DNA from 3 places in the Nocardioides sp. NPDC059952 genome. Region 1 is predicted to be linked to each of the others. Evidence: riboswitches for the same ligand, from Rfam matches in the RefSeq annotation. Region 1 holds a riboswitch; each other region holds the start of a gene.
The links. Region 1 has a riboswitch for cobalamin ahead of ACFV9G_RS24345 (CbtB-domain containing protein). Riboswitches for the same ligand answer to the same signal wherever they lie in the genome.

Region 1 (4,953 bases):
CGGCGCTGCGCGGCACCCTGTTCGTCGGCCTCTCGGTGCTGGTCGGGGTGCTGGTCGCGGTGAGCGGCGGGATCGGGTTCGTCGGCCTGATCGTGCCGCACGCCGCCAGGCTGCTCGTCGGGGCCCGGCACCGGGTGGTGCTCCCGGTCGCGGCGCTGGGCGGCGGGCTCTTCCTGCTGTGGGTCGACGTGCTCGCGCGGATGGTGGCCCGACCGCAGGAGATCCCGCTGGGGGTGGTCACCGGCGTCGTCGGTGCACCGCTCTTCCTGCTGCTGATGGGCCGGAGCCGCTACCGGTTCGGCGGTGCTCGATGAGTGGGCGCGGCGGCGCGGGGCCGGTGCTGCGGCTGCGCGGGGTCGGGGCCCGTTTGGGCGAGCGTGAGGTGCTGCGCGATGTCGACCTCGACGTACCTGCGGGGACCAGCCTCGGGATCGTGGGCGTGAACGGGGTGGGGAAGTCGACGCTGCTGCGCATCCTGGCCGGCGTACTGCGGCCGAGCACGGGGCAGGCCCAGCTCGCCGACGACTCCGGTCGGCTCCAGGAGATCTCCCGGATCGGCTCGCGCGAACGCGCCCGCCGGCTTGCGTACGTCCCCCAGGAGGAGGTCGCCTCGGCCGAGCTGCTCGTCGGCGAGATGGTGGCGCTGGGCCGGGTGCCGCGCACCCGGCCGTGGTCGCGAGGCGGACGGCAGGAGCGCGAGATCGTCCGGGCCGCGCTCGATGCCGTCGGCCTGGCCGACCGTATCGACGACCCCTGCGACCGCCTCTCCGGCGGCGAGCGGCGCCGGGCGGTGCTCGCCCGCGGCCTCGCCCAGGAGAGCCCGGTGATGCTCCTGGACGAGCCCACGAACCATCTCGACGTCGCCTGGCAGCTGCGGCTGCTGCGGACGGTCGCCGACCGGGCCGAGACCCTGGTCGCGACGATCCACGACCTCGACCTGGCGCTGCGTTCCTTCGACCAGCTGGCGGTTCTCGGCCGGCCGCGGGGCAGCGATCCCGACAGCGGCCCGGCGACCGTCGTCGCCCACGGGCCGCCGGCCGAGGTGCTCGACACCATCCGCGTCGATCTCCACTTCGGCGTCGGCTCCGTCCAGGTGCCCCACCCGCACCTGGACCAGCCCCATCTGCTCATCCACCCCCGGAAGGACCACTCGGCATGACCTCTCTCCCGACCATCCCCGTACGTCGCGGCGGCCTCGCCTGCCTGGCCGCGCTGGCACTCGGCTCGACGATCCTCACCTCCTGCGGTGCGGCGGAGAAGACCAGCGTCGGCACCGCGGCCCAGGAGAACGACGGCGCGATCACCGTCGAGAACTGTGGCGAGAAGGTGACCGTCGACGAGCCGGTCACCGAGCTCTACGCGTACGACGGCGGGATCATCTCCATCGCCCTGGCCGTCGGTGCCCGGGAGAACCTCGTCGCGGTCACCGGCATCGCCCGGGACCAGGAGCTGCTCGAGCTGGCCTACCCGAAGGACCGGGTCGGGGAGCTGAAGGTCGTCGGGGACGAACAGCCGACCCTGGAGACCGTCCTGGCGCTCGAGCCGCAGCTGATGTTCGCGGGCTGGAACTACGGCTTCAGCGAGTCACGCAACCTGGTGCCCGAGACCGTGGAGGAGCACGGCATCGAGACCTACCTGCTCAGTGAGTCCTGCCGGCAGGAGGACGGCGACCGCGGCACGATGGAGGCCTGGACGGCGCTGCGTACCGACCTGCTCAACATCGGTGAGCTGACCGGCCACGGCTCGGAGGCGAAGAAGGTCGCGGCCGACATCGACGAGCGCCGCGAGGCCCTGGAGAGCGCGCCTAGCCTTGCGAAGGCGCCGACCGCGTTCCTCTTCGACTCCGGCATCGACGCGATCTTCACCTCCGGCTCCTTCGGCGCTCCGCAGGCCATCTTCGACACCGCCGGGGTGACCAACGCGACCGCCGACGTGGAGGACACCTGGACCGAGGTCGGCTGGGAGCGTCTCGCCGCCGCGGACCCGGACGTCATCTACTTCGTGGACTACCCCGGCCAGTCCTACGAGGAGAAGGTCAAGGTCCTCCAGGCCCACCCGGCCTCGCGCGACCTGACCGCGGTCAAGGAGCAGCGGTTCGTGAACCTGCCGTACGCGATGTGGGTCTCCGGTCCGATCAACATCGACGCCGCCGAGTGGGTCCGCCGCTCGGTCGAGCACTTCGGGCTCGCGCCCGAGTCCGGGATCGAGCCCGAGCTCGACATCACCGAGCTGAGCAGTCTCACCGGCAACGAGTGGCTCCGCTGAGATCCCGCTATAGTGCTGGCAACGGACATGAGGAAGCCGGTGGAACTCCGGCACAGTCGCGCTACTGTGACATCGCTTCGGCGGTGGAGTCAGACCCGATTGTCCGTCCAACCCCAACGAACAGGGACGCATTCATCCCTGAGGAGGACATATGTCGCAGCCTGCTGTGGCGCCCGTCGCCGGCGTCGATCTGCCCACTATCTCGCTTCGTGAGCTTGCCCCCTGGGCGCTCTTCTTCGGCCTGCTCGGTCTCCTGGTGCTCTTCTTCATCAGCGCCGACCAGGGCGCGGTCTCGATCCCGTCCGGCACGCTCATCCACGAGTGGGTCCACGACGGTCGTCACCTGCTCGGCTACCCCTGCCACTGATGAGCCCGCGTGCATTTCTCGTACGCGGCCTGCTAGCTGGACTCCTCGCCGGAGTCGCCACCTTCCTGGTGGCGTACTCCGTCGGTGAGCCGCAGGTCGGTGCTGCCATCGCGCTGGAGGAGGGCGGCGACGGGCACTCGCACTCGCACGCCGCCGAAGGCGATGAGGGTGGCGAGGGTGGCGAGGAGGCCGCCGAGGTCTCCCGCACCAACCAGAGCACCTGGGGGCTGCTGACCGGCACCCTCGCGGTCGGCGTCGCGCTCGGCGGCATCCTCGGGCTGGTCGCCGCCGCGACGCTGGGTCGTCTGGGACGGCTCACGCCGGGACAGTCGACGGCGCTCGTCACCCTGATCGGGTTCGTCGCGGTCGCCCTGGTGCCGTTCCTCAAATATCCGGCGACCCCACCGGCGGTGGGCAGCGGAGACACCATCGGGGTACGCACCGCGGTCTACTTCGCCTTCCAGGCCCTCTCGGTCGTGGCGGCGGTGGTCGTGACGTACGCCGCCGTGCGGCTGCGTGGGCGGTTCGGCACCTACCTCGCCGTGGTCGGCGCGATCGCGGCCTACCTGGTCGTCATGGTCGTCGCCGGGCAGCTGTTCACGACGGTCAACGAGGTCGGGGACTTCCCGGCCGACACGCTGTGGTTCTTCCGTCGGGCCTCGCTGATCACGCTCGCCACGATGTGGGGCGTGCTCGGAGTGGCGCTGACCGGCCTGGTCATTCGTCTCTACGCGGCAGAGCGCGCTGTCGCGGAGCGAAAGGCCCTCGCCGCCAGCCTCTGAGCGGCTCAGCGAGGGAGGCGGTAGGTCTCCACGGGGCGGCCGTCGGCCAGGTGATCACGCACGATCACCCGGGCGGCGGCCGCTTCCACGTTGCCGTACCAGACATCGTCGGGCTGGACGCTGAGCACCGGCGCCTGGTTGCACGGGAACTGGCAGCCGGTGTGGGTGATCAGCAGGTCGTCGTCGCCGAGACCGGCCTCCATCGCACCCAGGATCACCGCCCTGGCGGTCTCCTCCGAGCCCTTCGCGGTGCAGCGCGGACCGCGGCAGATCAGCACCTGACGTACGTGGTCGGGGACCCGCTCCCAGGCGGGCGAGGTGAGCCCGGGCTCGGTGCCGGTGATCGGCCGGGTCTCGGCCAGCGAGTCGGTCAGCGCCTCGGCGAGCTCCTCGCGCGTGGTGGCCAGGCGGGTCGCGATCTGCAACTCGGGGCGGGTGCCGGCGCGCTCGCGCCACCAGTGAGCGGCGATCCGGCGCAGCCAGGAGTGGCCCGGAGCGAGCGGGCCGAGGCTGACCCCGGCCAGGGCGATGGTCCCGGCGCCCTCGTCGGCCAGGCGGGTCAGCTCGCGGGAGAGCGACGGGTCGCCCATCTGCAGAAACGCAAGGCTCGCGTCGAGCTCGCGGGCCCAGGCGAGCAGGTCCTCGCGGCGGTCGACGTCGGTCACCGACATCCCGACGACGACGCGGTGTGTCATCCGAGGCTCCGCACCCAGGAGACCGCCTCGGCGACGTCGTCGACCGTGCGGACGCCGTCCTCTCCGGCCGGGCGGCGGACGACCACGACGCTCACCCCGAGCTCGGCCGCCGCGGCCATCTTCGGCCAGGTGAAGGTGCCGCCGGAGTCCTTGGTGATGAGTACGTCCGTCCCGTGCTCGCGCATCAGCGCGAGCTCGCCCTCGATCTCGTAGGGGCCACGGCTGGTCAGCAGGGTCCAGGCTTCGGGGAGGTCGAGGTCGGGCCGGTCGACCACGCGGGCGAGGGCCTGGTGTCCGGCGAGTGCCGGGACGAACCTGGCGAGCTCCTGGCGTCCGACCGTGATGAACGGACGCTTCCCGAGGCCGGCGGCGAGCGTGGCCGCCTGGTCGTGGGTGTCGACGTAGGCCCAGGACGGGTCCGCCGGCCAGCCGGGACGCTCCAGCCGGAGCAACGGATGCCCGGTCTGCGCGCAGGCGGCCGCCGCGTTGGCCGACATCCCGCGCGCGAACGGATGCGTCGCGTCGATGACCGCGTCGAAGTGGTCGAGGGCCCCCCTCAGGCCCTCGACCCCGCCGAACCCCCCGATCCGCACCTCGCCGACCGGCAGCCGAGGCCTCGCCACCCGCCCGGCCAGCGAGGAGGTCACCTCCACACCCTCCTCGAGCAGCCGCGCCGCCAGGTCCCGCGCCTCCCCGGTCCCGCCCAGGATCAGCAGCCTCATCGGGTCCCCCCGCTGGTCGAGCCGTTGCCGTTGCCCCCGCTGGTCGAGCCGCCGGAGCCGCTAGGCGGAGGCGTGTCGAGACCAACACGGTCCGCTGTCGCGCTCGATGGGACCGTGTTGGT
Region 2 (4,953 bases), on a different contig from region 1:
GTGGTCCACGAGGAGAAGTTCGGCTAGTCCGTCAGTATCTCCGGGCCACTGACCGGATCGACACCTCGCGAGTGCTGACGCGCGCTGTAGGACCAATGCACGACCGTGCGCTGGGGTGCCCAGCCGCGGAAGGTGCCGATCGCGTCGACGGACTCCACCGAGATCCGGGTCAGCTCGCCGCCCAGCTCGGCGTGCTGTCGCGCCAGGAGCTGCTCGGTCTCCAGGGTGACGCCGTGGACCACCAGGCGCCCGCCGGGGCGCAGGGCGGCGAGGCAGGTGTCGAGCACGCCGGGGCGGGTCGCGCCGCCGCCGATGAAGATCGCATCCGGGGCAGGGAGGCCGGCCAGGGCATCGGGTGCACGGCCCTCGACCACGCTCAGTCCCGGAACCCCGAGCCGGGCGGCGTTGCGGGCGATCCTGGCCGCCCGCTCGGAGCTGCCTTCGATCGCGGTCGTGGTGCAGGTCGGATGCGCCCGCATCCACTCGATCCCGACCGAGCCGGCACCGGCACCCACGTCCCACAGGTGCTCCCCAGGAGCCGGCGCCAGGCGGGCCAGGGCCGAGGCCCGCAGGTCCCGCTTGGTCAGCTGGCCGTCGTTCTCGAAGGCTTCGTCGGGGAGGCCGGTGGACCAGCCGTAGAGGGATGCCCCGGCGCACTCGATCGCCACGATGTTGAGCCGGGGTGACTCGCCCGTCCAGGTCGAGGCGGTCGCGGTCCGGGCGCTCTCCGTGTCCGCTCCCAGCTCTCCCAGCACGGTCATGGTGGAGGCCCCGAAACCGGCTTTGGCCAGGAGGATCGCGACCGAGGCGGGGGTCGCCTCGTCGGCGGAGAGGGCCAGGATCCGGCGGCCGGGAGCGAGCTCGCGCGCGACCAGCGACACGTCGCGGCCGACGAGGCTGACGACCACGCACGTCTCGGCCGCCCAGCCCATCCGGGCGCGGGCGAGGGCGACGGAGGAGACGGCCGGCTCGATGCGTACGTTCTCCCGGCCGAGGAGCGTGATCAGCGTCGTGCCGATGCCAGAGACCAGCGGGTCACCCGAAGCCAGGGCGACCGCGTCCCCGATGCCGTCGAGCAGCGCCGGGAGGCCCTCGCGCAGCGGGGAGGGCCAGGGCTCGCGCCGCTGGCCGGGGACGTCCGGGACGAGGTCGAGATGACGCTTGCCGCCGAGGAGGACGGCGGACTCCCGGATCAGCTGCTGGTGACGTACGGGGATCTCGTCCCAACCTCCGGCACCGATGCCCACCACGACGATCATGAGGCCAGACGCTACAGTGACCGCACAGGCGCGAGGTGCCCCGACTGGGGAGAATCTGGGAAGCCGGTGAGATTCCGGCACAGGCCCGCTGCGGTGAATCGAGCCCCCTCACGGGGACTCGACAAGTCCGAAGACCGGCCTCGCGTCCATCCATCCAACGCGATAGGGAGCGGGAGCCTCTCATGCCGGTGCACTACCCATTTTCTGCCGTCCTCGGCTGCCAGGCGGACGACCTCGACGACATGGGCCTCGCGCTCGTGCTGACCACCATCTCCCCGGAGATCGGCGGGGTACTGGTCCGTGGCGAGAAGGGGACCGCGAAGTCGACGGCCGTACGCGGTCTGGCGGCCGTGCTGCCCTCGATCTCGGTCTACGCCGGGGACAGGTTCTCGATCGACCCCGCCGACCCCTCCGCGGAGTCGCCGGACGGTCCCTTCGGGTCCGCCGCCGTCGTGGAGAGCCGGCCGGTGCGGCTGGTCGAGCTCCCGGTCGGGGCCACCGAGGACCGCGTCGTCGGCTCGCTCCATCTGGAGAGCGCGCTGTCGCGCGGCGCGGTCGAGTTCGAGCCGGGGCTGCTCGCGCGGGCACACCGCGGCCTGCTCTACGTCGACGAGGTCAACCTGCTCCACGACCACCTCGTCGACCTGCTGCTGGACGCGGCGGCGATGGGCCGGGTCAGCGTCGAGCGGGACGGCGTCTCGGTCGAGCACGCCGCCCGGTTCGTACTGATCGGCACCATGAACCCCGAGGAGGGCGAGCTGCGCCCGCAGCTGCTGGACCGCTTCGGGCTCACCGTCGAGGTCGCCGCCCCCCGGGATCCTTCCCTTCGGGCGGAGGTCGTACGCCGTCGGATGGCCTTCGACCTGGACGCGCCCGGGTTCGTCGAGCGCTATCTGGCCGCCGAGCGCGACCTGACTGCTCGGGTCTCCACCGCGCGTGCCCTCGTCGGGAAGGTCCGGCTCACCGCACCGGGGCTGCTCAAGATCGCCGAGATCTGCGCGGCGTTCGAGGTCGACGGGCTGCGCGCCGACATCGTCACCGCCCGCACCGCGGTCGCACACGCGGCCTGGGCCGGGCGCTCCGAGGTCACCCGCGCCGACATCCGCCGCGCCGCCCTGCTCGCCTTGCCGCACCGGCGCCGGCGCAACCCGTTCGACGCTCCTGGGCTGGACGAGGACCTGCTCGACCGCATCCTCGGCGACGACGAGCTGCCGCCCGAGCCGCCGGAGGGCGGGGACTCGAATGAAGGTGGCGCTGACGATTCTGTTGGTCTCGACACGCCTCCGCCTAGCGGCTCCGGCGGCTCGACCAGCGATGGGGACGGCTCGACCGATCAGCCACCGTCGGTTGAGCCCGCGAGCGAAGCGAGCGGTGTCGAAACCAACACAGCCGATGACGCACCCGGCCAGCCACAGACTCCCTCCGCTCCCGCAGGCGAGTCCGTCACCGCCGCAGCCCCGGCCTACCGCCCCCGCCTCCTGACCGTGACCGGCCTGGGTACGGGCCGCACCGGCGGCCGGAGCAAGGCGATCGGCAGCAGCGGCCGCCGGATCGGCGCCAGCGTCAGCACCCGCGGATCACTCCACCTCGTCGAGACGCTCAAGGCGGCAGCAGGCAAGCAGGCGGTCCGCTCGCGCACCTCGGCCAAGGTCGAGCTGCGCTCCGAGGACCTGCGGACCGCGATTCGCGAGGGCCGCGAGGCCAACCTGGTGCTCTTCTGCGTGGACGCCTCCGGCTCGATGGCCGCGCGCAAGCGGATGGCGCAGGTCAAGGCCGCGGTCCTCTCGCTGCTGCTGGACGCCTACCGGCGCCGCGACAAGGTCGGGATGATCACGTTCCGCGGCGAGGGCGCCGAGCTGGTGCTGCCGCCGACGAGCTCGGTCGACCTCGCGGCGGTCCGTCTCGACGAGATCCCCGCCGGAGGACGTACGCCGCTGGCCGAAGGCCTCCTCGAGGCCGCCCGCGTGCTCCAGCGCGAGCACCTGCGCGACCCCGATCTGCGGCCGTTGCTGGTGGTCGTCACCGACGGCCGCGCGAACTCGTCCCAAAAAACTGCGCAGGCCCACGGCAAGGACGCCGTCAGGCGATCGCAGCAGGCCGCCGCGTACGTCGCCAGCCTGGGTGTCACGACCGTCGTCATCGACTCCGAGAGCGGGCCGATGCGGCTCGGGCTGGCCCGCCAGTTGGCCGAGCACCTGGGCGCCGAGCACGTGCCGGTCGCCGAGGTGAGCGCCGAGGCGCTGACCTCCGCGGTGCACGGCTACACCACCAGCGGGAAGGGAGCAGCCTGATGCCCAAGGGACAGCCGCTGAACGTACCCGACGACGGGCTCACCACCCGCCAGCGCCGCAACCGGCCGCTGGTGATGGTCCACACCGGGCCGGGCAAGGGGAAGTCGACCGCCGCCTTCGGGCTCGCGCTGCGCGGCTGGAACCAGGGCTGGCGGATCGGGGTCTTCCAGTTCGTGAAGTCGGCCAAGTGGCGCATCGGCGAGCAGACCGTGCTCGAGCGCCTCGGGAAGCTGCACGAGGAGACCGGCGAGGGTGGGCCGGTCGACTGGCACAAGATGGGCTCCGGCTGGTCCTGGTCGCGCAAGCAGGGGGAGGCCGAGGACCACGCCGCGGCCGCCGCCGAGGGCTGGGCCGAGATCAAGCGGTGCCTGGCCGCGGAGACGTACGACCTGCTGGTCCTCGACGAGTTCACCTACCCGATCAAGTGGGGCTGGGTCGACGCCGCCGAGGTCGCCTCCGTGCTCTCCGAGCGGCCGGGGCGCCAGCACGTCGTGATCACCGGCCGCGATGCCGACCCCGCCGTGCTCGAGGTGGCGGACCTGGTCACCGAGATGACCAAGATCAAGCACCCGATGGACGCCGGCCAGAAGGGCCAGCGGGGCATCGAATGGTGACCCTGCCCCGGCTGGTGGTCGCTGCTCCCTCGACCGGGTCGGGGAAGACGACGATCGCCACCGGCCTGATGGCGGCGCTGCGTTCCGCCGGGCACGAGGTCAGCGGTCACAAGGTCGGCCCGGACTACATCGACCCGGGCTACCACGCGCTCGCCACCGGGCGGCCGGGGCGAAACCTCGACCCTCACCTGGTCGGGGAGTCGAGGGTCGTGCCGCTGCTCCTCCACGGCGCCGCCGGGGCGGACGTGGCGATCATCGAAGGTGTCATGGGCCTCTACGACGGCCGCCTCGGCACCGACGGCTTCGCCTCCACCGCCCATGTCTCCTCGCTGACGTCCTCGCCGGTGGTCCTGGTCCTCGACGTCGCCCGGATGTCCCGCTCCGCCGCCGCGATCGCAGCCGGGATGGCCGCCTTCGACCCGTCCGTACGCATCGGGGGAGTCGTGCTCAACCGCTGCTCTCCTGGGCGGAACGCCGAGGAGATCCGGCGAGCGCTGGACGGTCTCGGGCTGCCGGTGCTCGGCATGCTGCCGCGTGATGAGTCGCTCGCCTCCCCCTCCCGCCACCTGGGTCTCGTCCCCGTCGCCGAGCGCGACGAGTCGGTCGCGCTGATCGAGCGGCTGGGTGAGCAGGTCGCCGCCCACCTCGACCTCCCCGCCCTCCTCGACCTCGCCCGCTCGGCGCCGGGGCTCGAGGCTTCTCCGTGGGATCCGTTGGCGGCGTTGCGCGGAGACGACGATGCGACCGCTGGTCGAGCCGCCGGAGCCGCAAGGCGGAGGCGTGTCGAGA
Region 3 (4,953 bases), on a different contig from region 1:
GACGACCTTCTGCTGGTTGCCGCCCGAGAGGGTGCCGGCCAGGGTGTCGAGCGTCGCGGCCTTGACCTCGAGCCGGGCGGCCCAGTCGGCGGCCGAGCGGTTCTCGATACCGCTGCTGATCAGCCCGGTGCGAGCGAGCCGGCCACTCATCGGCAGCGTGATGTTGCGCGAGATCGGTGCGTCCAGGACGAGACCGTGCTGACGACGGTCCTCGGGGACGAACGCCAGACCCATCTCGATCGCCCGCCTCGGGTCACCCGGCGGGACCGGGCGTCCGTCGAGGACGACCTCGCCGCTCTCGTAGGGGTCGACGCCGAAGATCGCCTGCGCGACCTCGCTGCGCCCGGCACCGACGAGGCCCGCCAGGCCGACGATCTCACCTTCGCGGACGGTCAGGCTGATGTCCTGGAACAGTCCCGTGCGGGTGAGGCCCGTGACCTCGAGCAGTGGCTTGCCGACCGTGGCCTCGAGCTTGGGGTAGAGGTCGGAGACCTCGCGTCCCACGAGCCGCTGGACGATCTCGTCCTCGGTGACCTCGGAGATGGGGTCGGTGGAGATGTAGGCGCCGTCGCGCATCACGGTGATCGTGTCGCACAGCGCGAACACCTCGTCGAAGCGGTGCGAGATGAAGACGACGGCGCAGCCCTGGTCGCGCAGCGTGCGCGCCACGGTCATCAGCCGGTCGACCTCGTTGCCCGAGAGGGCAGCGGTCGGCTCGTCCATGATCAAGACCTTGGCGTCGAGCGAGAGCGCCTTGGCGATCTCGATCAGCTGCTGGTCGGCGATGGAGAGGCCTTCGGTCGGCCGGTCGGGCTCGATCGGGACGCCGAGCCGGGCGAAGAGCTCGACGACCTCGGTGCGCATCGCGGCGCGGTCGATCTTGCCCCAGCGGTTGGTCGGCTGGCGCCCCATGAAGATGTTCTCGGTGACGGAGAGGTCGGGGAAGAGGGTCGGCTCCTGGTAGATGACCGCGACCCCGGCCTGCTTGGCGTCGGCGGTGTTGCGGAAGTCGACCTGCTCCCCGGCGAGCAGGTAGTCGCCGGCGTCACGACGGTAGAGCCCGGCGACGATCTTGACCAGGGTCGACTTCCCGGCTCCGTTCTCCCCCACGAGCGCGTGGATGGATCCGGCCTCGACCCGGAGGCTTCCGGACCGGAGGGCGCGTACGGGGCCGAACGACTTGGCCACGTCCCGCAGCTCCAGTGCGGCGGGTGTGTCCGGCATGGGCAGCTCCTCGAATTGAAAGGTTTCAAGCCTGGTTTACGCTAGTGATGGCAATCACATACGTCAACACTCTGAGGCCGCTAATTTGAGCGAGATCCGGACTTTGTCATCAGACCGTGTCGGCGCCGGCCTGTCTCCAGGCGGGAATCCCACCGCGTCAGACGGCGTTCAGAGCCCTATGCACGCACTCTGGGTATGGGCACATCCGCACTCGGCATCACTCAACGGACGGCTGCGTGAGGTCGGCATGAACGCCCTCGGCGCGGACGGCTGGAGCGTCGATGAGATCGACCTCTATCGAGAAGGTTTCAATCCACTTCTGGTGGAGCGCGGCGAGGCTGACGTACGCCACCACCAGGACCGGCTGCGGGAGGCCGATCTGCTGGTCGTGCAGTTCCCGCTGTGGTGGTATTCGGTGCCGGCCATCCTCAAGGGCTGGATCGACCGCGTCTTCGAGTCGGGGTTCGCCTTCGACGTACCGGATCCGGAGACCGGCAAGCCGCTCAAGTACGGTAAGGGCGGCCTGGTCGGCAAGCGCGCGCTGACCGTCGTCACCGCCGGCGACCGGGCCGCGACCCTCGGTCCGCGTGGGATCAGCGGCGACATCGAGGACGTCCTGTGGCCCCTGCTGCACGGCACGTTCTGGTACACCGGGATGGACCCGCTGCGGCCGCACCTGATCACCGACGCCGACACCATGAACCCGCAGCTCATGGCTCGGATCGAGGCCGACCTGACCGTACGTCTCGAGGGCGTGATGAGGGAGCCGCGGATCGACTACCGGCCGATGGCCGAGGAGCACTACGACCACACGATCAGGCTCCACGACTCGGTCGCGCCCGGGGAGGACGGGCTGAGCGCCCATCGCGAGGGCTGAGGCCCCGCGCGGGCGGAGTCGCCTGCTACGGTCTTCTGGCCAGCCGCTCGGGACGTAGTCCCGGCACGGGAACCCGGTGAGAGTCCGGGACTGACGCGCAGCGGTGTGGGTGACGGACGGGACACTGTGCCACTGGGCCCTCGGGCCTGGGAAGGCGTCTCGCGCCGGTCGATCCCGAGTCCGAAGACCTGCTGGCCCTGCAGCACACCGCTGCCGGTCAGCACGGGCGACGCGCACCAGCCCGCGACCCGCTCGAGGACCGACGTGCACCCCTCCCGCACCATCCGAACTCTCACCGCGAGCACCGTTCTGGTGCTCGGCTCGACGCTGGCCGGCTGCGCCGCCGACCAGCCCTCCGGGACACAGCAGGCGGCCGCCGGCACCGCCGGCTTCCCGATCACCCTGACCAACTGCGGCCGCGAGATGACCCTCGATGCACCTCCCGAGCGTGTCGTCTCGCTCAACCAGGGCTCCACGGAGATCCTGCTCTCGCTCGGCCTGGCCGACCGTGTCGTCGGCTCCGCGACCTGGACCGACCCGGTGCTCGACTCGCTGGCCGCGGCCAACGAGGACGTGCCTCGGCTGGCCGAGAACGCGCCCTCCTACGAGCGCGTCCTGGAGACCGAGCCGGACTTCGTCACGGCCTCCTTCGCCAGCACTCTGGGCGAGGGCGGGGTGACCACACCCGAGAACCTGGAGAAGCTCGGCGTGGGCTCCTACCTCTCCCCCGCCGAGTGCCTCAAGGACAACGAGGGCGACGACGACGGCACCCGCCACGACGCCCTCGAGATCGAGACCATCCTCGGCGAGATCACCGACCTGGCGCGGATCTTCGGCGTCCCCGAGCGGGGCGAGGAGCTCGTCGCCGACCTGTCCCGGCGGCTCGAGAACGCCGAGAGCGAGGCACCGGCCGGAGACGTCAGCGCGATGTACTGGTTCGCCAACTCGGAGTCGCCCTACCTGGCCGGCTGCTGCGGCGGCCCCGGGATCATCGGGCGCACCCTCGGCGTGGAGAACGTCTTCGACGACACCACCGACGAATGGCCGCAGATCAACTGGGAGACCGTCGCCGAGCGCAACCCCGACGTCATCGTCCTCGGCGACCTGACCCGCAAGAGCCAGACCGCCGAGACCGCCCGCGCGAAGATCGACTACCTGAAGACCAACCCGGTCACGTCGCAGATGGAGGCGGTGAAGAACGACCGCTTCGTGACTCTCTCCGGCGCCGAGCTCAACCCGTCGATCCGCACCGTCTACGCCGTCGAGAACGTCGCCGAGCAGCTCGCCGACCTCGGCCTATGAGACTGCGTACGCCGGGCTCCGATCAGCCGAAGCGTCACCCCGGTCGGCCGACTTGGCACGGCGATGACGTCTCGGCCGACGTACGTGACATCTCGACCGACGCGGGCGACGTCTCGGCCGACGGACGTGACGCCTCGGCGATCGGGGTCACCGGCGTCCTGCTGGTCGCGCCCTTGGTGGTGCTGGCCTCGGTCGCGGGGGCGATCACCGTCGGGCCATCCGACCTGAGCGTCACCGACGTCTACCGGGTCGTGGCTGACCGGGTCGGCCTCGGCTCTTCCGGCCTCACCCTGCTCCAGCAGAGCATCGTGTGGGACCTGCGGCTGCCACGTACGCTGCTGGCGGGGATATGCGGAGCGGGACTGGCGATCTGCGGGGTGATCCTGCAGTCGCTGCTGCGCAACCCGCTCGCCGACCCGTTCGTGCTCGGCATCTCCTCAGGAGCCTCGACCGGCGCGGTCTCGATCGTCGTGCTGGGCGTCGGATCGGGCGCGATCGGGCTCTCCACCGGGGCGTTCGCGGGAGCGCTCGTCTCGTTCGCACTCGTGCTGCTGCTGGCCTCGCTCGCCGGCGGCACCACCGACCGGCTGGTCCTGGCCGGCATCGCCGCCACCCAGCTCTTCTCGGCGCTCACCTCGTTCATCGTGTTCACCGCGGCCGACGCCGAGCAGACGCGCGGGGTGCTGTTCTGGCTGCTCGGGTCGCTCTCCTCGGCGAGCTGGACCGACGTCCTGGTCTGCGGGGTGATCGTGCTCGGCGGGCTGCTCTGCTGCGTCGCGGGCGCCGGCTGGCTGGACGCGTTCGCCTTCGGCAACGACGCGGCGGCCTCCCTCGGAGTCGACGTCGGCCGGATCCGGGCGGTGCTCCTGGTGCTGACGGCGCTGATGACGGCCGTCATCGTGTCCACCTCGGGCGCGATCGGCTTCGTCGGGCTGGTGCTGCCGCACCTGGCACGCGCACTGGTCGGCCCCGGACACCGGCTGCTGCTCCCGGCGACCGCGCTGCTCGGCGCGATCTTCCTGATCTGGGTCGACACCGCGGCCCGGACCGTGATCGACCCCGAGGAGCTCCCGGTCGGGGTGGCGACCGCGCTGGTCGGGGTGCCCGCCTTCGCCCTGGTGCTGATGAGGGCCCGCCGATGAGCGAGCGTCAGCGAGCGACCCGTCAGCCTGTCATCGGGTCGCGTCCGTATTCTGGCGCTTGCGCTACGGAGGCGGCCCGATGACGGCGCTCGAGGCAGGGCGGGTCCGATGGGCTCCCCGTGGGCGCCTCGTCGTCGACGACGTCTCCCTCCAGGTCGAGGACGGCGTCACCGTCGGGCTGCTCGGGCCCAACGGTTCCGGGAAGTCCTCGCTGATCCGCATCCTGGCGGGGCTGCGGCCCGCGGACTCCGGGGACGTGCTGCTCGACGGCAGCCCGCTCGCCGGCATGTCCCGGCGCCGGCTGGCGCGACGGCTCGCGGTCGTCGAGCAGGAGCCGGCGACCAGCCAGGACCTACGGGTACGCGACGTCGTCGCGCTCGGCCGGATCCCGCACCGCCCGGCCTGGGC

Region 2: another riboswitch for cobalamin. It lies ahead of ACFV9G_RS21325 (VWA domain-containing protein); the one in region 1 lies ahead of ACFV9G_RS24345 (CbtB-domain containing protein).
Region 3: another riboswitch for cobalamin. It lies ahead of ACFV9G_RS29090 (ABC transporter substrate-binding protein); the one in region 1 lies ahead of ACFV9G_RS24345 (CbtB-domain containing protein).

What each region holds. Positions count from the first base shown of each region.
Region 1 is NZ_JBHWLY010000072.1:6,714-11,666, forward strand. Features, by position in the region: gene ACFV9G_RS24330 (FecCD family ABC transporter permease) at 1-314, shown strand, start outside; gene ACFV9G_RS24335 (ABC transporter ATP-binding protein) at 311-1,159, shown strand; gene ACFV9G_RS24340 (ABC transporter substrate-binding protein) at 1,156-2,265, shown strand; cobalamin riboswitch at 2,249-2,383, shown strand; gene ACFV9G_RS24345 (CbtB-domain containing protein) at 2,417-2,632, shown strand; gene ACFV9G_RS24350 (CbtA family protein) at 2,632-3,414, shown strand; gene ACFV9G_RS24355 (ferredoxin) at 3,420-4,109, opposite strand; gene ACFV9G_RS24360 (cobalt-precorrin-6A reductase) at 4,106-4,831, opposite strand; gene ACFV9G_RS24365 (cobyric acid synthase) at 4,828-4,953, opposite strand, start outside.
Region 2 is NZ_JBHWLY010000054.1:792-5,744, reverse strand. Features, by position in the region: gene bluB (5,6-dimethylbenzimidazole synthase) at 1-27, shown strand, start outside; gene cbiE (precorrin-6y C5,15-methyltransferase (decarboxylating) subunit CbiE) at 24-1,259, opposite strand; cobalamin riboswitch at 1,276-1,417, shown strand; gene ACFV9G_RS21325 (VWA domain-containing protein) at 1,442-3,550, shown strand; gene cobO (cob(I)yrinic acid a,c-diamide adenosyltransferase) at 3,550-4,164, shown strand; partial or broken gene ACFV9G_RS21315 (cobyrinate a,c-diamide synthase) at 4,158-4,953, shown strand, end outside.
Region 3 is NZ_JBHWLY010000121.1:1,187-6,139, reverse strand. Features, by position in the region: gene ACFV9G_RS29100 (sugar ABC transporter ATP-binding protein) at 1-1,224, opposite strand, end outside; gene ACFV9G_RS29095 (NAD(P)H-dependent oxidoreductase) at 1,403-2,101, shown strand; cobalamin riboswitch at 2,125-2,312, shown strand; gene ACFV9G_RS29090 (ABC transporter substrate-binding protein) at 2,366-3,403, shown strand; gene ACFV9G_RS29085 (FecCD family ABC transporter permease) at 3,400-4,545, shown strand; gene ACFV9G_RS29080 (ABC transporter ATP-binding protein) at 4,625-4,953, shown strand, end outside.